DNA from 3 places in the Hoeflea sp. AS60 genome. Region 2 is predicted to be linked to each of the others. Evidence: predicted binding sites of a transcription regulator. Region 2 holds the regulator's gene; each other region holds the start of a gene.
What was found. Region 2 encodes LexA, which represses DNA repair genes until DNA is damaged. Its sites were predicted from a motif close to TGTTCNNNNTGTGTTCNG; they were not measured.

Region 1: def (peptide deformylase) is a predicted target of LexA. The motif match lies at 2,482-2,499, and genes of this name have one in related genera.
Region 3: radA (DNA repair protein RadA) is a predicted target of LexA. The motif match lies at 3,615-3,632, and genes of this name have one in related genera.

The regions. Positions count from the first base shown of each region.
Region 1 covers NZ_JBBMQP010000001.1:1,330,130-1,337,406, forward strand. The annotation lists gene WNZ14_RS06150 (nucleoside hydrolase) at 1-157, shown strand, start outside; gene WNZ14_RS06155 (ribokinase) at 163-1,062, opposite strand; gene rmuC (DNA recombination protein RmuC) at 1,163-2,395, opposite strand; gene def (peptide deformylase) at 2,562-3,080, shown strand; gene fmt (methionyl-tRNA formyltransferase) at 3,147-4,085, shown strand; gene truA (tRNA pseudouridine(38-40) synthase TruA) at 4,085-4,843, shown strand; gene WNZ14_RS06180 (methyl-accepting chemotaxis protein) at 5,239-7,277, shown strand, end outside.
Region 2 covers NZ_JBBMQP010000002.1:1,013,367-1,020,643, reverse strand. The annotation lists gene lpxI (UDP-2,3-diacylglucosamine diphosphatase LpxI) at 1-51, shown strand, start outside; gene lpxB (lipid-A-disaccharide synthase) at 39-1,202, shown strand; gene gltA (citrate synthase) at 1,377-2,666, opposite strand; gene WNZ14_RS15115 (ComEC/Rec2 family competence protein) at 2,983-5,448, shown strand; gene lexA (transcriptional repressor LexA) at 5,477-6,193, opposite strand; gene WNZ14_RS15105 (helix-turn-helix domain-containing protein) at 6,772-7,277, opposite strand, start outside.
Region 3 covers NZ_JBBMQP010000002.1:70,414-77,690, reverse strand. The annotation lists gene WNZ14_RS10650 (transporter substrate-binding domain-containing protein) at 82-873, shown strand; gene WNZ14_RS10645 (amino acid ABC transporter permease) at 940-1,617, shown strand; gene WNZ14_RS10640 (amino acid ABC transporter permease) at 1,617-2,279, shown strand; gene alr (alanine racemase) at 2,415-3,551, shown strand; gene radA (DNA repair protein RadA) at 3,682-5,091, shown strand; gene WNZ14_RS10625 (CvpA family protein) at 5,155-5,715, shown strand; gene purF (amidophosphoribosyltransferase) at 5,767-7,233, shown strand; gene WNZ14_RS10615 (SDR family NAD(P)-dependent oxidoreductase) at 7,242-7,277, shown strand, end outside.

The sequences.
Region 1 (7,277 bases), on a different contig from region 2:
CAATGTCGAAATCGAAACCGGCTCGGAACTTACCCTCGGCGCCACGGTGGTTGACTGGTGGAAGGTCACAGGCCGCCCAGAGAACGTCTATGTTGTCAGGGATGTGGACGCTGACCGCTTCTTCGATCTGTTCATCGAGCGCGTCGGTCGTCTGTGATCCTGTCAGAGATGGGCATCAACTTCGGCTGACATTGGAATGGAGGGTTGGGCGCCGGGCTTGAGACAGGCCAGCGCGCCTGCCACCGCTGCGCGGTGGACGGCTTTTGCAAAATCCATTCCGGCGTCGAGGCCCTGGGCCAGATAGCCGCAGAAGGTGTCACCGGCACCGACGGTGTCGACTGGCGTGATGCTGAGGGAGTGGACGTGCTCGGTCTTGCCGTCCCTTGCCCATAGAACCCCGTCGCCGCCAAACGTGACAATCAGGCACTGACCGGATTTGCCGTGCAAGGCATCGAGCTCCGCTCTCGCAGCCTCAAGTGTTGCCGTCGGACGGCCCGACAGTCGGGCAAATTCGGTCTCGTTGGCGATCACGATGTCTGCGAGCGGTGCCAGCCGCTCGACAGCGTCTGTCAGGGGCGCGATATTGAGAACGCTTCGGATGCCTTTTGCCCGTGCCGCCTTCAGTGCAGCCTCGATTGCTGCGTCCGGGATCTCCATCTGCAGCACCAGCGTGTCGCCTTCAGACATGGCTGCAATTGCCTGTTCGGCGTCGCTTTGCGACACGTGTGCGTTGGCCGCGGGAATGACGGCGATCATGTTCTCGCCGTCGCCGCCCACCAGAATCAGCGCGGTGCCGGTCGGCCCCTCAATGTGACGCACGAGGCCAAGATTTGCGCCGGCTTCATCCAGCAGTGACAGTGCCTCGCCCGCAAAGGCGTCATTGCCGACAGCACCGCACATCTTGACGTCGGCGCCAGCGCGTTGTGCCGCCAGGGCCTGGTTGGCGCCCTTGCCACCCTGCGCAGTGGCGAAATCCGTGCCCGTCACGGTTTCACCAGGTTCCGGCAGTCGGGGGGTGGTGGCGATCAGGTCCATGTTGACTGATCCGATAACGGTAATCATGGCGGTCTCCCTTGGCTTCCCATTCGCCATGTGGCGGCCGGGCTACGATCGCAATCGCATCAGCAGCTTTCTGTCAGCTTATCGGAGCGGAGAAAAGGGGTCAGTCGTCTTCGTCGACAACTCTGAGCTTCAGTGTGGAGGAACGGGGTTCGAACTTGGGCGCCGAATCGGGGATCGCGGGCCGGTCCGGCGTCTGCGCCTTGGGCGCGACCGGCTTGGCTTCATCCGCTACCTGGGCAAATTCCAGCGCCTCGATCTTGGCGCCGCGCTTGGTCAGCTTGTCCGATGAGGTCAGGATCAGGTCGACATCCTTTTGGGCCATTGAAAAATGCGCCTGCAGTTTCCGTGTCCGGTCATCCAGCCGCGAGACGTCTTCCATCAGCCTGAGCACTTCGCCCTGGATCAGATGCGCCTGCTCGCGCATCCGCGCATCCTTGAGCAGCGCCTGGATAACCTGGATTGAAAGCATCAGCAGCGATGGCGAAACGATGACCACCCGAGATTTTTGTGCCTTGTGCACGATCACCTCGAATTTCTCGTGGATCTCGGCGAAGATCGATTCCGACGGCACGAACAGAAACGCCGTGTCCTGGGTTTCGCCCGCAATCAGATATTTGTCGGAAATGTCGCGGATATGGACTTCGATATCGCGCCGAAACCGCTGCTGCGCATGTTGGGCAGCCTGCTCGCCGGTGCCTTCGGCTTCCGCTTCGCGCATGGCGTTCCAGGCTTCCAGAGGGAACTTGGCGTCGATGACCAGATCCGGCGCGCCGTTGGGCATGGTGATCGTGCAATCGGGCCGCATGCCGTTCGACAAGGTTGGCTGAAAGCTGAACGCGCCAAACGGTAGCCCGTCCTGGATGATCGTTTCCATGCGCGATTGTCCGAAGGCACCGCGGGTCTGCTTGTTCGAAAGGATCGCCTGCAGCCCGACCACGTCACGTGCGAGTGACTGGATGTTGTTCTGTGCGGTATCAATCACCGCCAGCCGCTCCTGCAGTTTTGACAGGTTCTCGTGGGTCGATTTGGTCTGCTCGGTGATCGACGACCCCAACCGCTGGGTCATGCCGTCGATGCGCTGTCCGATGGATTGATTGAGTTCTGCCTGCCGTGCGCCGAACAGTTCAGTCATCGCGCCCATGCGGCCCTGCATTTCGGATTGCGCCTTGAGGATCTCGGCAAGCCGCGCCTCGGCCTGGGCCGCACGCGTAGCGGCATCAGCTTCTGCTGCAGCCCGTCTGCGGCTGGCCCGCGCCAGAGTAAGGCTGAGCCAGATGACAATCAGCGCCAGCGCCGCAAGCGCGGCAAACAGGCTCTCACCCAACGTGACCATGTGGCCATTGAGCTCAAGAAGCGGGATCGAAAACAGCGCGGAACCGGTTTGCATGGTCATGAACTAGCTGATTCTCCTAGTTATGTCAGATCAAAACGGGAACATCCTGCACGAGCTTCGTGCAGGAATGATTGACGCCGCGCTGATCAACGATTATTTCACGGCCATGAGCATCAAGCCGATCATCTATTTGCCCGACCCGATCCTTCGCCAGCAAAGCGCGGCGGTGGAGCGTGTCGATTCTGAAATGAAGAGCTTTATCGATGATATGCTCGAAACCATGTATGACGCGCCGGGCATTGGCCTGGCGGCGATCCAGATCGGTGTGCCGCGCCGCCTGTTGGTGATTGACATCGCCGGCAAGGACGAGGACCCCAATCCGCAGGTCTTCATCAACCCGGAGCTGGTGGCGTCCGGTGATGACACCAGCATATATGAAGAGGGCTGCCTCTCTATCCCGGATTACTATGCCGAAGTCGAGCGGCCTGCGACCATCACCATCAAGCATCTTGACCGGGACGGCAAGGAACTGGTGACCGAGGCCGACGGCCTGCTCGCCACGTGCCTTCAACACGAGATGGACCACCTCAACGGCGTCCTTTTCATCGACCATATTTCCAAGCTCAAACGTGACATGGTGGTGCGCAAGTTCACCAAGCTCGCCAAATCACGCGTGACCGCCTGAGGCCAGGCTTTAAATTTGCCCATTGGCGGTCCTTCGCCTGCCGCGAATGTGTATCGAGGAACCGCTATGCGTATCATATTCATGGGAACGCCGGATTACGCGGTGCCGACGCTTCAGGCGCTGCATGCGGCCGGTCATGAGCTTGTAGCGGTCTATTCCCAGCCGCCGCGTCCGGCAGGCCGCCGCGGTCTCGAAGTGCTGCCGTCACCGGTTCACCGCACGGCCGAGCAATTGGGGATCCCGGTATTTACGCCCAAAAGCCTGAAGAGCCAAGAAGAGCAGGCGGCTTTCCGGGCGCTTGAGGCAGACGCGGCGGTCGTTGTCGCCTACGGCCTGATCCTGCCCAAGGCCATTCTTGTCGCCCCCCGTCTTGGCGCATGGAACGGCCACGCCTCGTTGCTGCCGCGCTGGCGTGGTGCGGCGCCGATCCAGCGCGCCATCATGGAAGGTGATGCCGAGACCGGCGTCATGATCATGCAAATGGATGTGGGCCTCGACACAGGCGCGGTGGCGCTGAGCGGTACTGTGGAGATATCCCGTGACATGACCACGGGCGCGCTGCACGACATTCTGGCTGCGAAGACTGCGCAACTGATGGTCGAGGCAATGGCTACGCTGGAGCAGGGCGACCTGCCGGTCACGCCGCAACCAGCTGACGGCGTCACCTATGCAGCCAAGATCAGCAAAGGCGAAACCCGGGTCGACTTCAGCCAGACAGCAGAGCAGGTGCACAACCATGTGCGCGGGCTGGCGCCATCGCCAGGCGCCTGGTTCGAGCTGGAGACTGCAGGCCGCGCCGAGCGCATCAAGCTGCTTGCCACACAAGTGGTCGAGGCCGTTACCGAAGCCTCAGCGCCGGGAACCGCGCTTGATGGCGACCTGACGATTGCCTGCGGTGAGGGCGCCATCCGGCTCTTGACCTTGCAGAAGGCAGGCGGCAAGCCGCTTGCCGCGCAGGACTTTCTGCGTGGAACGCAAGTCCCGGCAGGCACGGTGATCGGCTGATGCCACGCTACCGGCTGGATATCGAATATGACGGCACCGGCTATGCCGGATGGCAGCGCCAGGATAATCATCCCTCGATCCAGCAAGCGATAGAAACCGCGATTCTGGGGTTTTCCGGTGAGACCGTCAGCATTCGCGGCGCCGGACGAACCGATGCCGGCGTTCACGCCCTTGGTCAGGTGGCCCATGCCGACTTTGAGAAGACCTGGCCGGCCGACACCGTGCGCGATGCGATCAACGCACATCTGCAGATGGCCCGTGAGCGGGTGGTCATCCTCGCCGCCCGTCAGGTCGATGATGCGTTTGATGCCCGCTTCTCCGCGTTGAAGCGGCACTACGTCTACCGCATCATCTGCCGCCGCGCATGTCTGGTGCTTGAGAGAAACCGGGCCCTTTGGTCAGCCAAGCCGCTTGATGTTGCCGCCATGCATGCCGCCGCGCAACGGCTTGTCGGACGGCATGACTTTACCACCTTCCGTTCGATGCAGTGCCAGGCCAATTCGCCAGTGCGCAGTCTCGACCGTCTGGATGTGGTCAAGGGCGATGCGGAGGGTCTCATCGAGATCCACGCATCCGCGCGCAGTTTCCTGCATAATCAGATTCGCTCCTTCACCGGAACGCTGCGGCTGGTGGGCGAGGGCAAGTGGTCGGCCGATGATGTCGAAGCAGCCCTTCTCGCCCGCTCCCGCAGGGCCTGCGGACCGGTGGCCGCGCCCGAGGGATTGTATTTCCGCGCCGTCGAGTATCCCGACACCTGATCATCAACGACGTTGGTTGACAATGATGGTCCCCCATGTTGCCGTTAGTGTCCGTGATCAGTTTTCAACAGGGTCCGAATTGCGATCTCCACTAGGCTGACTATTCGACAATGACCGATAATCAGTAGTAAGTGCCGAATATTGCAGGTCCGATTGCGCTCAGGTCGGAAAAATTGTCTGAACCTGGCCCATCTGCGCGCTCAGGGGGTGCAGGTTGCTTCCCAAGCCTTGGACAAATCGACAATTTGTTGTCGCTTCTTAACCAAAAGGTAACGCAAAACGCGGAAAGGTTCTCTGGCCAGTATCCACAATTGCGTGGACCGCATGATGCCGTTCTGGTCGTCTTGGATTGAGCGAGACATGTCAACGAATCTGTTCGAAATCCGGGATTCCTGATGCTTATTTCGCGTAAATTGCCACTTGCTGCCGCGTTGCTCACAGTCGTGTCCATCGGGGTCGCGAGCGTTGTAAGCCTCCAGATTGGCTCCAGTGCGGTCAATGAAAAGATCACCGAGAAGCTTGAAGCAGTTGTTGACGGTCGTCGCAACCAGCTCGAAACCTTTCTTGCCAACCTTCAGCAGGACCTGACGGCGACGTCGCAAAACAACCTGATGCGTATTGCTCTGGAAGGCTTCAAGTATGATTGGGGCTTTCTCGGCGCCGACGTCACCCCGGAGCTGAAAAGACGCTACATCACCGAGAACCCGTTTCCCGAGGGTGAGCGCCAGAAATATGATACTGCGCAGAAGCCTGACGACGCAAAGATAAGCTCCTACGACCAGAGCCACGAGCGCTATCACCCGCAGCTCCGCGAGATGGCAGAGAGCCGCGGCTGGGAAGATTTCTTTCTTGTCGACATGAATGGCAACGTCATCTACTCGGTCAACAAACACGATGACTATGCCGGTAATCTCAGATCCGATGCCTTGAAGAACACCGGAATTGGAAAGGTGTTCGAAGGCATTCTCGGCAACGAGGTGACCGACAGGACCGTGTTTGCCGATTATGCGGCCTATCCGGCAGACAATGGTAAGCCGGCGGCTTTCATGGGCCATGCCCTGAATTCGCAGATGGGCATGGTCGGTGTCATCATCATCCGCGTGCCGAGCGGAAAGATCGCCGATATCATGTCCAATACAGCCGGCCTCGGTGAAACCGGCGAAACCATTCTTCTCAATTCAGACGGCTATCTGATCAGCGATTCCATCCGTACGGCAGATAACGACATGCTGACCGTCAAGATCGACAGCGATCTGCAGGAAAATGCCGCGGGCAGCGCAGTCGTCGTCGGCGACCTTGCTGGCTATCGCAACATGGACGCGAGTGCTGCCATGACCGGCGTCAAGTTCGACGGCGCCGACTGGACCGTTGCAGCGCTGATCGACAAGAGCGAAGCCGGCGCCAGCATGGTCATGATGCGCAATGCCATCCTCGGTCTCTCGCTCCTGCTCCTGCTTGGCGCCATTGCGGTCAGCACCTGGTTCTCGCGCTCGATGACCAAGCCGATTGAAGCGCTGGTGGAAAACATGCGCCGCCTTGCAGAAGGCGATACATCGATCGAACTGGCCGGTGAAAAGCGCAAGGATGAAATTGGTGAGATGGTGCGTTCGGTTGCGGTGTTCCGCAATGCCGCCATCGAGAAAGTAGCGCTCGAACGCGAAGCAGACGAGACCCGTTCCCAGACCGAAAAGAGACGCCACGACCGTGAAGCGGCCAAGGCGGAGGAAACTGCGCTCATGCAACAGGCCGTCGATTCCCTGGCGGATGGTCTTCACAAGCTTTCGGAAGGCGACCTGACGATCCGGCTTGAGCGGCCTTTCATCGAAAGTCTCGACAGATTGCGGGTCGATTTCAACGCCTCGGTCGAAAAGCTCAATGCCACGCTGAGCGATGTCAGCGAAAACATCATGGGCATCAACGGCGACACCGGCGAGCTGCGCGCGGCCGCTGACGACCTTTCACGCCGCACAGAGCAGCAGGCCGCCTCTCTCGAAGAGACATCCGCAGCGCTCGACGAGATCACCGCCACGGTCAAGAGTTCCTCCCAGCGGGCTGACGAAGCAACCACCCGGGTTGCCGAGGCCAAGCAGTCGACCGACAGCTCGAGCAAGGTGGTCGCAGAAGCGATCAGCGCCATGGGACGGATCGAAGACGCCTCCATGGAAATTTCGAAGATCATCAATGTGATCGATGAAATCGCTTTCCAGACCAACCTTCTGGCGCTCAATGCCGGTGTTGAGGCGGCGCGCGCAGGCGAGGCCGGAAAAGGCTTTGCTGTGGTTGCCCAGGAAGTCCGCGAACTGGCGCAGCGCTCGGCTACTGCTGCAAAGGACATCAAGGGCCTCATCAACAAGTCCGGCGAAGAGGTAAAGTCTGGCGTGACACTGGTGCGTGAGACCGGCGATGCGCTCGGCATGATCGCAAACCATGTCAA
Region 2 (7,277 bases):
GTTACAGGCATCACGCCGCGTCAGGAAGAGGTGGAACAATGCCTGCGTTGAAGCTGGCAGTTGTCGCTGGCGAACCCTCCGGCGACATCCTGGGCGCAGAACTGGTGAGGCAGGTCGCCGATCAAACCGGCGAGCAGCCTGAATTGATTGGTGTCGGCGGAGAGCGGCTTATCGCCGAGGGCCTCCACTCCCTGTTCGACTTCACGGAATTGTCCCTCATTGGTTTTTCCGCCGTCATTGCCAGGTTGCCCAAACTGATCATGCGCATCCGCCAGACCGCCGATGCAATCATTGCTGCCAAACCTGACTGCCTGCTGATCATCGACAGCCCGGATTTCAGTCACCGGGTTGCCCGCAAGGTCCGCCGGGCTCTGCCGGATCTCAAGATCGTCAATTATGTTTGCCCGACCGTCTGGGCATGGAAGCCTGAACGAGCGCCGGCGATGACGGCATATGTCGACCATGTGCTCTCGATATTTCCGTTTGAGGCCGAGATTGTCAAAAGCCTCAATGGCCCGCCGTTGACCTATGTCGGACACCGGCTAATGGAAGATGCTGGCCTGAATGCTGCTTATCAGGCTCAGAAGGCCCGCAGGCAGGATCCGTCAGATGGTCGACCGCCTATGTGCCTGTTACTTCCAGGATCCCGCCGCAGCGAGGTCAAGCGGCTCGGACCTGTCTTTGGAGAAGCGGCAAGAGCCCTTTGCCTGATCAATCCCGAGATGACCTTCGTGCTGCCTGCCGGTGCCCATGTGGACCGACAGATCCGGGACGAGGTTCTGGGCTGGGATGTTCCATGCCGGATTGTGAAAGGTGATGCCGCCAAATGGCAGGCCTTCGGTGAAGCCGATGTCGCCATTGCCGCTTCCGGCACTGTTCTCCTCGAACTGGCGCTCGCCGGTGTGCCGCATATGTCGTGCTACAAGCTCGACCCGATCTCCCGGTCGATGATGAGCCTCATCGTCACATGGACGGCCGCACTGCCCAACCTGATCGCCGACCGAGTCGTCATTTCAGAGAATTACGATGGCCAGCTTCGCCCGGAGCGATTGGCGCGTCAGGCTGAGCAACTGACTGCTGACACGCTGTACCGCGCAGCCATGCTCGCCGATTTTGACCTGATCCGGTCGCGCATGGAAGTTGGTGTGCCTGCATCCGTAATGGCCGCCAGAACGCTGCTTTCAGTGATCAAACGCCGATAAATCCGTCTTCGTCGAGGTGACCCAGCCTGGTATGGCCTACAGCTCAAACCAGAGTGAGCTCACGCCGGCAAAATCTTGCGAACTGTTCCGGACTCGGCTGGCACATAACTCCCGGGAATCAAGAAAAGCGCCCGAAGGCGCTTTTCTTTGTCTGGTAACCGACTTGCGTCGCGCTCAGCGCTTCGACACCGGCACGTAATCGCGTGCGGCTTCGCCAACATAAAGCTGGCGGGGACGGCCGATGCGCTGGCCCGGATCCTCGATCATTTCGCTCCACTGGGCAATCCAGCCGACGGTGCGCGCCAGTGCGAACAGCACGGTGAACATGGTTGTCGGGAAGCCGAGCGCCTTGAGCGTGATGCCCGAATAGAAGTCGATGTTCGGATACAGCTTCTTCTCGATGAAGTAGGGATCGGTGAGCGCGATGCGCTCGAGTTCCATTGCCACTTCCAGAAGCGGATCGTCCTTGATGCCGAGCTCGTCGAGGACTTCATGGCAGGTCTTCTGCATGATCTTGGCGCGCGGATCGTAGTTCTTGTAGACCCGGTGACCAAAGCCCATCAGCCGGAACGGATCATTCTTGTCCTTGGCGCGGGCCACATATTCAGGGATCTTGTCGACCGTGCCGATTTCCGCAAGCATGTTCAGCGCCGCTTCGTTGGCGCCGCCATGAGCAGGGCCCCAAAGGCAGGCGATGCCTGCTGCGATACATGCGAACGGGTTTGCCCCTGACGAACCGGCAAGACGCACGGTGGACGTTGATGCGTTCTGCTCATGATCGGCATGCAGGATGAAAATGCGGTCCATGGCGCGGGCCAGAACCGGATTGACCTCATACTCTTCACACGGCACGGCAAAGCACATGCGCAGGAAGTTGGATGCATAATCAAGGTCGTTCTTCGGGTACACGAAGGGCTGGCCAACATGGTACTTGTAGGCCATCGCCGCAATCGTCGGCATCTTGGCGATCATGCGCAACGATGCAACCATCCGCTGATGCGGATCGGTGATGTCGGTTGAATCGTGATAGAAAGCCGACAAGGCGCCGACGCAGCCGCACATGACGGCCATCGGGTGCGCGTCACGGCGGAAACCGGTAAAGAACCGGCTCATCTGCTCGTGCACCATCGTATGGCGGGTGACGCGGTAATCGAAGTCGACCTTCTGCGTGGCTGTCGGCAGTTCACCGTAAAGCAGCAGGTAGCAGACTTCGAGGAAGTCGCCATGCTCGGCCAGCTGATCGATCGGGTAGCCGCGGTGCAGCAACACGCCTTCGTCGCCGTCGATAAAGGTAATCTTGGATTCGCAGGATGCCGTGGATGTGAAACCAGGATCGTAGGTAAACGCTCCGGTGTTCTTGTAAAGCGCGCCGATGTCGACGACGTCTGGACCTATGGTTCCGGTCTTGACCGGAAGGTCGACCTCTTTACCGTCCATGATGATTTTTGCGTTCTTGTCTGCCATGGCATGTCCTTCCACAAATGCAGTCGATCGGCGCTCGGCCGACGTCTTGGATGACCGTCACGGATTTAGCTATATGATTTGCTGCACTGTGCCAAGCTATGCGGATGGCTAATTGTGCCCGGCTTGGGCGATAGGCAAAAGCCCGCCACCACAGCCTTTAGCGAATGTTAACATACTGGAATTTCGCGACAAACGTCACAGAACAAGCTGCGCGAACCACAAATGGCTGGTTGCGCCATCATTCGCGCAAATACAATTTATGGTGGCGGTTGCACCCGGTTCGGTGGTAGTTTTGCAGGCTTCAGGCGGAGCGTGCATGATGCAGGCAGAACGCAAGAGGTTTGAGCACGATACAGTCGTTGCGCTTGAGGCTGTTAAAGCGGCCCTCAAGCCGGGCGACGGCGGGGTTGCGCCGGGCGCACCTCGGCAAACGCCGCGTTTGACCATGCCGCCGATTGCGCGTGGCGGAAGCTTGCCTATGACCCGGCTGCGCGCTGCGTTTTCGAATGCTGTCTCGACCGAAAAGAACCAGGGGCTTGCATTCCTGTTCCTTCCCGTGGCCATGGGGACAGGCGCCGGGCTTTTCTACATGGCGCCGACGGACCCCTCCATGGTGTTTGTGATCGCGGGTTTCGTTGTCGCGGTGTTGGTCGCCGTTTTCGCGCGTGAACATCACCGCGTTGCCGCCCGTGGCGCCGGTTACGCCGCTGCGGTGTTCGCAGGCGCGCTGGCTGCCGTCATCGAGGTTCACAATGGTGCCATTCTGCTTGATTCGGATGTGACAACCTCGATTGCAGGAACTGTCGAGGCGCGTGAATTCGATCCTGATGGCAGGGTTCGTTATCTTGTCAGGCTTGTAGCCACCGCTGATCCCGAAATCCGGCGTCCGCCCGCGCGGGTTCGTCTCACTGCCCGCAGCAACCACCGCGTGGCACCTGTTGGCGCTCTCATTTCGGGTCGGGCGCGATTGTCAGCGCCGTCTGGTCCGGTCATGCCCGGCGGCTATGATTTTGCCTTTCGCGCCTTTGTCGATGGCATTGGCGCGCCAGGCTTTTTTTACCGCGCACCGGCGTTCGTCGATCCGGTGGCAAACCAGCCGATCACCGCTGCCGAAGTTGCCCGGTCACTAAGGCTTGGTTTGCGCAGTGTTAGGGAGAATGTATCCGCCCGCATTCGCGACGTGCTGCCTGGCGACCCCGGTGGCATCGCTGCAGCGCTTGCGGTCTCCGACCGGCGCGGTATCAGCAAGCCGACAGTTGACGCCCTGCGCGCCACCGGACTGGCGCATATTCTGGCGATCTCGGGCCTGCACATGGCACTTGCTGCCGGCACGCTCTACATCGGTATTCGCAAGAGCCTGGCTGCCTTTCCTGCCGTGGTCGAGGCCTGGCCGGTCAAGAAATTTGCCGCCATCGGTGCGATGATGACCGCCACCGCCTATCTGATGATTTCCGGCGGCAGCGTTTCCACCCAGCGCGCATGGGTGATGCTCACGGTGATGCTGGTTGCTGTGATGTTTGACCGGCCAGCCCTGACCATGCGCAATGTCGCGCTGGCGGCGAGCGTGATTATCCTGATATCGCCATCCGCCGTTGTCGGCCCGGGCTTCCAGATGTCCTTTGCAGCCACTGCTGCCCTGATTTCCGCCTATGCCGCGATTGCGCGCAGAGCCGGTAGCAGATCGGAAACAGCTGGTGCCAGGGCTTTCGGATCGCTTCTGCGACGCGGCATTGTTTTTGCAGCCAAGGGTATCCTCGGTCTGGCGATCACTTCGCTCGTGGCAGGCCTCGCGACGGGGCTTTTCTCGGCACATCATTTTCACCGTGTGGCCGGCGGCGGTTTGCTGGCAAATTTGTTGGCCATGCCGCTGGTGACGTTTGTTGTCATGCCCGCGGGCCTTCTGGCGATGTTGATGATGCCATTCGGGCTAGATGCATGGCCATTGAGGCTGATGGGGCAGGGGCTCGAGGGCGTCATCGCCGCAGCCAATTATGTCCATGCTCTCGGCGGCGATGTCAGCGTCGGACAGATCCCGTTGCCGGTTACCTTGATTGCCGGAACAGGGTTTGTGCTCCTGGTGTTTCTGCGGAGCTGGCTGCGCCTGGCGGGCCTTGCCCTGATCGCTATGGGTCTTGGGCTTGCGCTGCCGCAGTTTGCCGGCCGCAGCCCAGATGTCCTTGTCAGCGAAACCGGAGATCTTGTCGGTTTGATCAGCCCGGCAGGCCTTGCAAGCAATGCCGCGCGGCCGTCTGCATTTGTGTTTGGCCAATGGCAGACCGCCATGCGCGGAGCGCCGCATGTCCCTCCAACAAATCTGCAAGGGCTGAAAGAAGCATCGGAACCTGATGCTCCACCGGAAGCCAGCATTCTCGATCAACTGCTCGCGGCAGCCTCAGAGCAACCCTCACACTTCCATTGCGCGAGCCGTGGCGTCTGCGCCGCAGTCCATGCCCAAGCGGCAATTGTGGTGATAGATGAGGCGGCGCTGATCGGCGCAGCGTGTGACCGGGCTGACCTGGTGGTCGTGTCCATCCCGGTCTATCTCGGCACCTGCCGCTCGGGCGCCACGCTGATCACATCCCGAAGCCTGCGCCGGTCTGGGGCACTGGCGATCACCGTCAGCAAAACGGATCAAGCGCAAGCCCTGCAGCCAAGCCGACCGCCACGCCGTCCAAAGAGGCCTCGCTTCTATATGGAGGCTGCCCTGCAAGGTACGATCAGGCCATGGACCGTTCAGCGTTATTACGACTGGCGCACCCGGGCCTTTGATCTGCCCGGATGAGCATCTCACCCGCCATGGCCAAACGGGCCTAGTGGTAACGCCGGATCAGGCCGACAAGCTTGCCCTGAACCTTGACCCGGTCAGGTCCGAAAATCCGGGTTTCATAGGCCGGGTTGGCGGCTTCGAGCGCGATTGAGGCGCCCTTGCGGCGGAACCGCTTCAATGTCGCTTCTTCGTCGTCGACCAGCGCCACGATGATATCGCCGGGATTGGCAGTGGTTATGTTACGGATAACCACCGTATCGCCATCAAAAATGCCGGCCTCGATCATCGAGTCACCTTTGACCTCAAGCGCGTAATGGTCGCCGGGGCCGATCATCTCCGCAGGCACGGTGATGTTGTGGGTGATGTTCTGGATTGCCGAGATCGGCACACCAGCCGCGATTCGGCCCATCATAGGCACTTCTGCAACCTGGGACGGCTCGTCATTGGCAGGTTCGGCACGGCGCACCGGTTCGGGCTGTTTGCCCTGTCCGCCTTCAATCACGCTCGGCGAAAACCCGCGACGCGGCTGCAAATTGGCCTGGTAGCTGTCAGGCAGCTTGATCACTTCCAGCGCGCGCGCCCGGTTCGGAAGGCGTCGGATGAAGCCGCGCTCCTCGAGAGCCGTGATCAACCGGTGAATGCCGGATTTGGACGCAAGATCAAGCGCATCCTTCATCTCGTCGAATGAGGGCGGTATCCCGCTTTCCTTCATCCGTTCGTTGATGAAAAGAAGAAGCTCGTGCTGTTTGCGCGTCAACATAGTTGCAGTACCCCTGCGTGCGGCCCGATCGCCGGTATGAAACAAACCAAGAACCTGACTATCATGTTCTATTTGTGTTCCGCAAGTGGTAAAGAAACAATAAAGGAACATTGGAGGCGCGAAACATAAACGGGAACGGAACGCGAGCGCTGCGGGTCTGCGAATTTCAACGGCAGGCAGCCTAATTGGCTGAAACCATAGCCAAAATGTTGTCTTTGAGCTCGGCATGGTATGGGTGTGGCACGGCGACTTCAGATTGTGAACTAAGCTTCTGATATTTAATCGAATATTTGATTACTGGCTAGGCTTTAGGGCCCATTGCAAGCCATTTCGAACACAAACACATCCGGCGGCCCTGATTGGTTCCGGATCCTGTTGGCCAGGTCAGGTTGTTGGGAACAAAGGGCTTCTTTCCTCGGATTGCCCCGGCAGTCTCTTCCTTTTCCGAATCAAACGCCGCAGGCGCTCGCGGCTGATTTGAATGCGGTTGAAAAATAATTCCGGACAGTCCCAACCAGCCGGGCGAAGTAGTTCTTGCTCGACTGGTGCCGGTTTTTATCGGGTTTCCGGTCCAGTTGTCAAAGGCTGATGCGGACCGGAAGATCGAAGTCATTGTCCTGTTTGACCGCTTCCGCAGCAGCAAATAGCGCCGTCTTGTAAGCGGCAAAATTCTTCTTGAACCGCTCGGTGACGCCGCCTAGCGCCAACGCCACTGGCTGCCCCTGAAGTTCGGCAGGAAGCCTGAGCGCGAGGGTTGAGCCTCCTTCGAGCGGCATGTTTTCCGCATAGGCGTAACCGTTCGACCGTATCTCCGTGATCCGCGCCAGGATCGTCTTGGTCTCCGTTCGCTCAGCAGGGTTCGGCGTAGCGATATTGGCCCGGCGGACGATGTTGTCGATCTTGTCTTCCGGCAAAGTGCTGAGCAGAACCCAACCCGCCGCTGACAGTGTGAGGGGACGCATGAAACCCTCATCGATGTGAAAGCGCAGCGCGTGAATGGATTCCTTGGTGCGGGTATATTGCAGATAAATGTCGTTCTTGGTGCCCAGAAACACGCCCTCGCCGGTGGCCGCGTGCAGATCGT
Region 3 (7,277 bases), 940 kb from region 2:
TCAGCCGCTCGAATAGCAGCGGTTTTGAAGATGGCATACGAATTGCTGAGGTTTCTTTGTGTAATTTACAAGGAGCCTCCCATGCAACGCAGAACTTTCCTGGGCCTCGCGCTCGCCGTCACAATATCCTATGCGCTGCCGGGCGCGAACGTCGCCAGCGCCAACGCGCTCGACACAATCGCAAGCAGCGGCACCTTGCGCGTTGCTGTCCCGCAGGACTTCCCGCCCTTCGGTTCGGTCGGTTCCGACATGGCTCCGCAAGGCTATGACATCGACATGGCGAACCTGATCGCCGAAAAGCTTGGCGTGAAAACCGAAATCGTTCCGGTCACGAGCGCTAACCGCATCCCTTACCTGCAGACCAACAAGGTCGATCTGGTCATTTCCAGTCTCGGCAAGAATGCAGAGCGTGATGCGGTCATCGACTTCTCCACACCCTATGCCCCATTCTACAATGGCGTTTTCGCCCCGGCCGATGTTGCGATCTCGAGCGCAGCTGACCTCGCGGGCAAGGTCGTCGGTGTTACAAGGGGATCAATCGAGGATCTTGAACTGACGAAGGTTGCGCCTTCCGAGGCCACCATCAAGCGCTATGAGGACAACAACGGAACGATTTCGGCATTCCTGTCCGGTCAGGTTGATGCGGTGGCCACGGGCAATGTGGTGGCTGCCGCCATCATCGAGAGAAACCCGCCCAAGCGTCCTGAGCCCAAATTCCTGATCAAGAACTCACCCTGCTATGTCGGCATGAATGAAAACGAGCCCGCACTGATGGAAAAGGTCAATGCGATCATTGCCGAAGCAAAGGCTGATGGTTCGCTCAATGCCATCTCGGAAAAGTGGCTTGGCATCAAACTGCCGGAAGATCTCTGATCACCGGACGAAATCCGCCGGCCTCGTCCGGCGGCGCCCACCCCGACCATCAGAGGCGTCTGACAGGTGAACTACACCTTCAATTTTGACTGGATCGCCCAGTATTATCCCGTGATTCTGAAGGGGATCGCCATCACTCTGGAGCTGACACTTGTCGGTGCGGTGATCGGCGTCGGCCTTGGGATATTCTGTGCCTGGGCGCGCACGCTCGGCCCAAGCTGGCTCCGGCCACCGGTCGCGGTCTATGTCGAATTGATACGCAACACACCTTTCATGGTGCAATTGTTCTTCATCTTCTTCGGCCTTCCAGCCCTCGGCATAAGGCTTGGAGAACTGCCTGCTGCAAACCTTGCCATGATCATCAATCTTGGAGCCTACAGCTGCGAGATCATTCGGGCCGGTATCGAGGCCACCCCGAAAGGCCAGTTTGAAGCGGGCCATGCACTTGCCCTGCGGCCATTGCAGATCTTCTGGAAGATCATTCTGCTGCCGGCGCTGCAGCGGATCTGGCCGGCCTTGTCGTCGCAGATCGTCATCGTCATGCTCGGGTCCGCTGTGGTTTCGCAAATTGCAGCCGAAGACATCACCTTTGCCGCCAACTTCATTCAATCACGCACATTCCGCGCCTTCGAAGCCTATTTCGTCACAACGCTGATCTATCTGCTGCTGTCCATCCTTGTGCGCAAAGGGCTCGACCGGTTGGGTTTTCTGCTTTTTCCATCGTCTCGGGTCGGGAGCCGCTGATGACCGATTTTTCGACCTGGGATATCGTTCGCAACCTGTTGCTGGCATCCCGCTGGACACTCGTCTTATCTCTCGTCGCCTTCATCGGCGGTGGCATCGTGGCGCTTGTCATCCTGTTTCTGCGCATTTCAAAAAACCGCTTCGCAAAACTCTTTGCCCGCTATTACGTCGAATTGTTCCAGGGAACGCCGTTGTTGATGCAGCTTTTCCTGGCCTTCTTCGGCTTCGGGCTGTTCGGCATAGACGTTCCGGCCTGGCTGGCCGCGGGCCTGGCGCTGACGCTCTGGACGGCAGCCTTTCTCGCCGAGATTTGGAGAGGTTGTGTCGAATCGATCCCGAAGGGTCAATGGGAGGGATCCCGGAGCCTGGCGCTGACCTATGTTCAGCAGATGCGGTTCATCATTCTGCCACAGGCATTCAGGGTCGCAATTCCGCCGACCGCGGGGTTCTCCGTGCAGGTGGTCAAGGGCACCGCCCTGACGTCGATTATCGGCTTCGTCGAACTGACCAAGGCCGGCACCATCGTCACAAATGCCACCTTCCAGCCATTCACGGTCTACGGATTGGTGGCACTTTTCTACTTCGTCATCTGCTTTCCCCTGTCCAAATTTTCAAAGCACCTCGAGCGCAAGGCAGCAACGGCCTATTCCAATGCGCGTTAGGGCAGAAACGCAGGCCCGCTCGGTCAGTCACGCCATCTGTCGCCAACAGAGTGGAAGACCTCAGAACCGGACAGCCGCTTGCATTCGCCTTTGTCAGCTGTTTCCATTCGATTTGAACGTCGATAAGGAAAACCAATGCCCCGGTCAGAACCCATAGATACGATAGCTGTTTCAGCCTCCGCAGCCACGACGCGCCTGACCATTGACCTTGGCGCGCTGGCTCAGAACTGGCGCATCATGCGTGATCTGTCGGGCAGCGCCCGCTGCGGTGCGGCGGTCAAGGCAGATGCTTACGGCACCGGTGCCGATCACGCAGCCGCCAGACTGGCACGCGAGGGCTGCCAAGATTTCTTCGTCGCAGATGCCAACGAGGGTGCGCGCTTGCGTCCGTTGCTGCCGGACGCCCGCATCTACGTGCTCAACGGCGTCTTCGAAGGCTCGTTCGCCCAGACGCTGGCGCATGATCTGGTCCCCATCATCAATTCACCACAGCAAGCCGCGTTCTGGTGCGGCAGCGCCGGCGACCGTGCCTATGCGCTGCACATAGACACCGGCATGAACAGGATGGGACTTTCGCCGGAGCAGGCTGTCCAGCATAGCGAATCCAGCATGCCCTCTCCCTGTCTGGTGATGAGCCACTTCGCCTGTGCCGACGACCCCGCGCATCCGCTCAACGCCCGTCAGATGGAGATGTTCGCGAGCATACGCGATCATTTTCCCGGCATTGAGGCCAGCCTGGCAAATTCGGCCGGCATCCATTTTGGCTCTCCTGCCCGTTACGATCTCACCCGTCCGGGCATTGCGCTCTATGGCGGAGAACCCGTGTCGGGAGCGGTCACGCCCATGCGCCCGGTCGTCACCGCCGAAACGCAGGTGCTTGTCATAAGGCAAGGCAAGGCGGGCGAGACGGTCAGCTATGGCGCTTCGCACATCTTTACCCGCGACAGCCGAATCGCCGTCTGCGGCGTAGGCTACGCCGACGGCTTTCTCCGCAACGGATCTGGCTCCGGCGTACCCCTGCGCTCCGCGGTGCCGCAGGGCGCTTGTGGCGCAGTTGATGGCGTTCGCGTTCCGGTGGTCGGCAAGATCACCATGGACCTGGCCATGTTCGATGTCACCGATCTGCCCGAAGCTGCCGTCAAGGCTGGCGACTGGATTGAGCTTCTGGGGCCCACAATCACGCTGGAAGAGGCAGCAACCGCCTCGGGCACGATCAGCTACGAAGTGCTTACAAGCCTCGGAAGCCGCCATGCCCGCAGCTACCGTGCCTGAACCAGGCCATCTGTTCTTTCATGCGAAACAATCCACTGCTTTTCAGAATATCCCGACGCAAACGAGAACAAACAGTGGACAAACCGCCATCTTCCTGACAAACCGGCTAAAACAGAAAGGTAACTGACCCTTGGCCAAGACCCGCGTTCAATTCGTCTGTCAATCCTGCGGCACCCTGCACACGCGCTGGGCGGGAAAGTGCGATGGCTGCGGCGAATGGAACACCATTGTCGAGGACGATCCGACCGGTGGCATCGGTGGCGGACCGGGGGCGGCTGCGCGGAAGGGCCGGCCTGTAGCGCTCGCCAGCCTGTCGGGCGAGATCGAGGAAGCCCCGCGCATCGCAACTCTGGTCAGCGAACTCGACCGCGTCACCGGTGGCGGCTTCGTGCGCGGGTCTGCAGTCCTGGTCGGCGGCGATCCGGGCATCGGCAAGTCCACGCTTCTGATGCAGGCAGCCGCGGCGCTGGCAAGGCAGGGCAACAGGGTGATTTATGTCTCGGGTGAAGAGGCTGTCGCCCAGGTGCGGCTGAGAGCGCAACGGCTGGGCGCCGCCGACTCAGGTGTGTTGCTGGCGGCCGAAACCAATGTCGAGGACATCCTCGCCACGCTCGCCGAGGGCAAGCGACCTGATTTCGTCATCATTGATTCGATCCAGACCCTGTGGAGCGATCTTGCTGGGTCGGCGCCGGGCACTGTTACGCAGGTGCGCACCGGCGTGCACGCCATGGTGCGCTACGCAAAGCAGACGGGTGCGGCCATGGTTCTGGTGGGTCACGTCACCAAGGATGGGCAGATCGCCGGTCCCCGTGTGGTTGAACACATGGTCGATGCAGTGCTTTATTTCGAAGGCGACCGCGGTCATCACTACCGCATCCTGCGCACGGTGAAGAACCGCTTTGGCGCGACCGACGAAATCGGCGTGTTCGAAATGTCCGACAAGGGATTGCGCGAGGTCGCCAATCCATCAGAACTTTTTTTGGGCGAACGCAATGCGAAAGCCCCGGGTGCGGCGGTGTTCGCGGGCATTGAAGGCACCAGGCCGGTGCTGGTCGAAGTCCAGGCGCTGGTTGCCCCATCGAGCCTCGGCACGCCGCGCCGCGCGGTGATCGGCTGGGATTCGGCACGATTGTCGATGATCCTCGCGGTGCTGGAAGCCCATTGCGGAGTGCGTCTTGGCAGCCATGATGTCTACCTCAATATCGCCGGTGGCTACCGCATCGCAGAACCGGCGGCAGATCTGGCTGTGGCTGCGGCTCTGGTTTCCTCTCTCGCCGGGCTTGCCCTTCCGGCCGATTGCGTCTATTTCGGCGAAGTCAGCCTGTCGGGTGCAATCCGGCCGGTGGCGCAAACGGGTTTGCGGCTGAAGGAGGCCGAAAAGCTGGGCTTCGCCAACGCGGTATTGCCATCGGGTTCCGCCGACCTGCCATCCAAATCGGGGGCGGGTCTGGCCCAGATGGAATCACTGGCGGATCTGGTTGCGCGTATCGCCGGGTCGAAAGGTGCTCTTCTGACCGGGAGTGACGATGACGAAAACTGAATTCAGCCTATCCGGCTGCCTCAAAAGGCAAAGGTAGGCAGAGCCTGAACGGAACGCGATTTCATGCCTATTACCCTTCTTGACGGCATCCTGCTTGGTATCACGCTGTTTTCAGCGGTGCTTGCCATGGTTCGTGGGTTCTCGCGCGAGGTTCTGGCCGTCGCTTCCTGGATCGCCGCAGCAGCTGCAGCCTATTTCATCTATCCTATGCTGACACCGCTGGCGCTGAAATATACATCCTCCGACAAGATCGCCATGATCGGTTCCGCGGCGCTGGTCTTCCTGATTGCGCTGATCCTGGTTTCCTACATCACCATGCGCATTGCAGATTTCATCATCGACAGCCGCATCGGCGCGCTCGACCGGACCCTCGGGTTTGTTTTCGGCGCAGCGCGCGGTGTGCTACTGGTTGTCGTGGCCATGCTGTTCTTCAACTGGCTGGTACAGGCGCCGAAGCAGCCTGAATGGGTTGTGACCGCAAAATCAAAGCCGATGCTCGATTCGCTGGGCGCGAAGCTGGTCAACATGTTGCCCGACAATGTCGATGCCACGATCATTGATCGCATGCGCGGCGGCGGCTCCGAGGAACCGGGAGCGGATGCGGCACCTGCCACAAGCGGATGACACATACCTGTCGGGATCAACTCGGCAGGTCTACATAAAGGTTCGACGCCGATGACAGACAGTGGCTTGAAACCGGTCGACAACGAAGCCGACTGCTTCCATGACGAGTGTGGTGTGTTCGGAATTTTCGGCAAGCCCGAAGCCGCAGCCGTTGTGACACTCGGACTGCACGCGCTCCAGCATCGCGGCCAGGAAGCAGCAGGCATAGTCTCGTTCGACGGATCACAGTTTTCCGTTGAGCGCCATGTCGGCCTGATTGGCGACACCTTCACCAAGCGCTCGGTCATGGACCGCCTGCCCGGCGACCGCGCCATTGGCCACACCCGCTATTCGACCACCGGTGGCGAAGGCCTTCGCAACGTTCAGCCCTTCTTTGCCGAATTTGCCGGCGGCGGCTTTGCCATTGCCCACAATGGCAACATCACCAATGCGCTCACCGTGCAGCGCGAATTGCAGAAGCGCGGCTCGATCTTCTCTTCGACATCAGACACCGAAACCATCCTGCATCTGATCGCTGTCAGCGAGAAGACCCGGATCGTACCGAAGTTCATCGATGCGCTGTCGAAGATCGAGGGCGCCTACTCACTGGTCGGCCTGTCCGAGAAGAAGATGATCGGCGCCCGTGATCCGCTCGGCATCAGGCCGCTGTGCATCGGCGATCTCGACGGGGCCTATATCCTGGCATCGGAAACCTGTGCACTCGATATCATCGGCGCGCGCTTCGTTCGCGAAGTCCAGCCCGGCGAAGTGGTGGTCATCACCGGCAAGGGCATCGAGAGCCATTTCCCGTTCGAAAAACAATCGCCGCGGCTCTGCATCTTCGAATATGTCTATTTCGCCCGCCCGGACTCGACCATCGAGGGCCGGAATGTCTATGAGGCGCGCAAGCGGATCGGCGAGGAACTGGCCAAGGAATGCCCGGTCGATGCCGATGTCATCATTCCGGTTCCAGATTCCGGCACGCCGGCAGCCATCGGGTTTGCCCAGCAGGCCAACATGCCGTTCGAGCTCGGCATCATCCGTAATCATTATGTCGGACGCACGTTCATTGCGCCCTCCTCCTCGATCAGGCACATGGGCGTCAAGCTTAAGCTCAACCCCAACAAGAACATGATTGAAGGCAAGCGCGTCGTGCTGGTTGACGATTCCATCGTCCGCGGCACCACCAGCCAGAAGATCGTCCAGCTGGTGCGTGAAGCCGGCGCCCGCGAAGTGCATATGCGCATTGCCTCGCCGCCGACCATGTCGTCATGCTTCTATGGCGTTGACACCCCCGAGAAATCCCAGCTTCTCGCCTCGCGCATGTCGGTGGATGCGATGGCGGATTTCATCCGCGTCGACAGCCTGGGCTTCGTCTCCATTGATGGCCTCTACCGCGCGGTGCGTGAACCTGGCCGCAATGCCGAGTGCCCGCAGTTCTGCGATGCCTGCTTTACCGGCGAGTACCCGACAACGCTCACCGATCAGGGCGATCTGGGCAATGTGCGCAGCCTGTCGCTGCTGGCAAACAACGGATAGTTTTCTCCATGACTTCTCTTCAAGGACGCATCGCGCTCGTCACC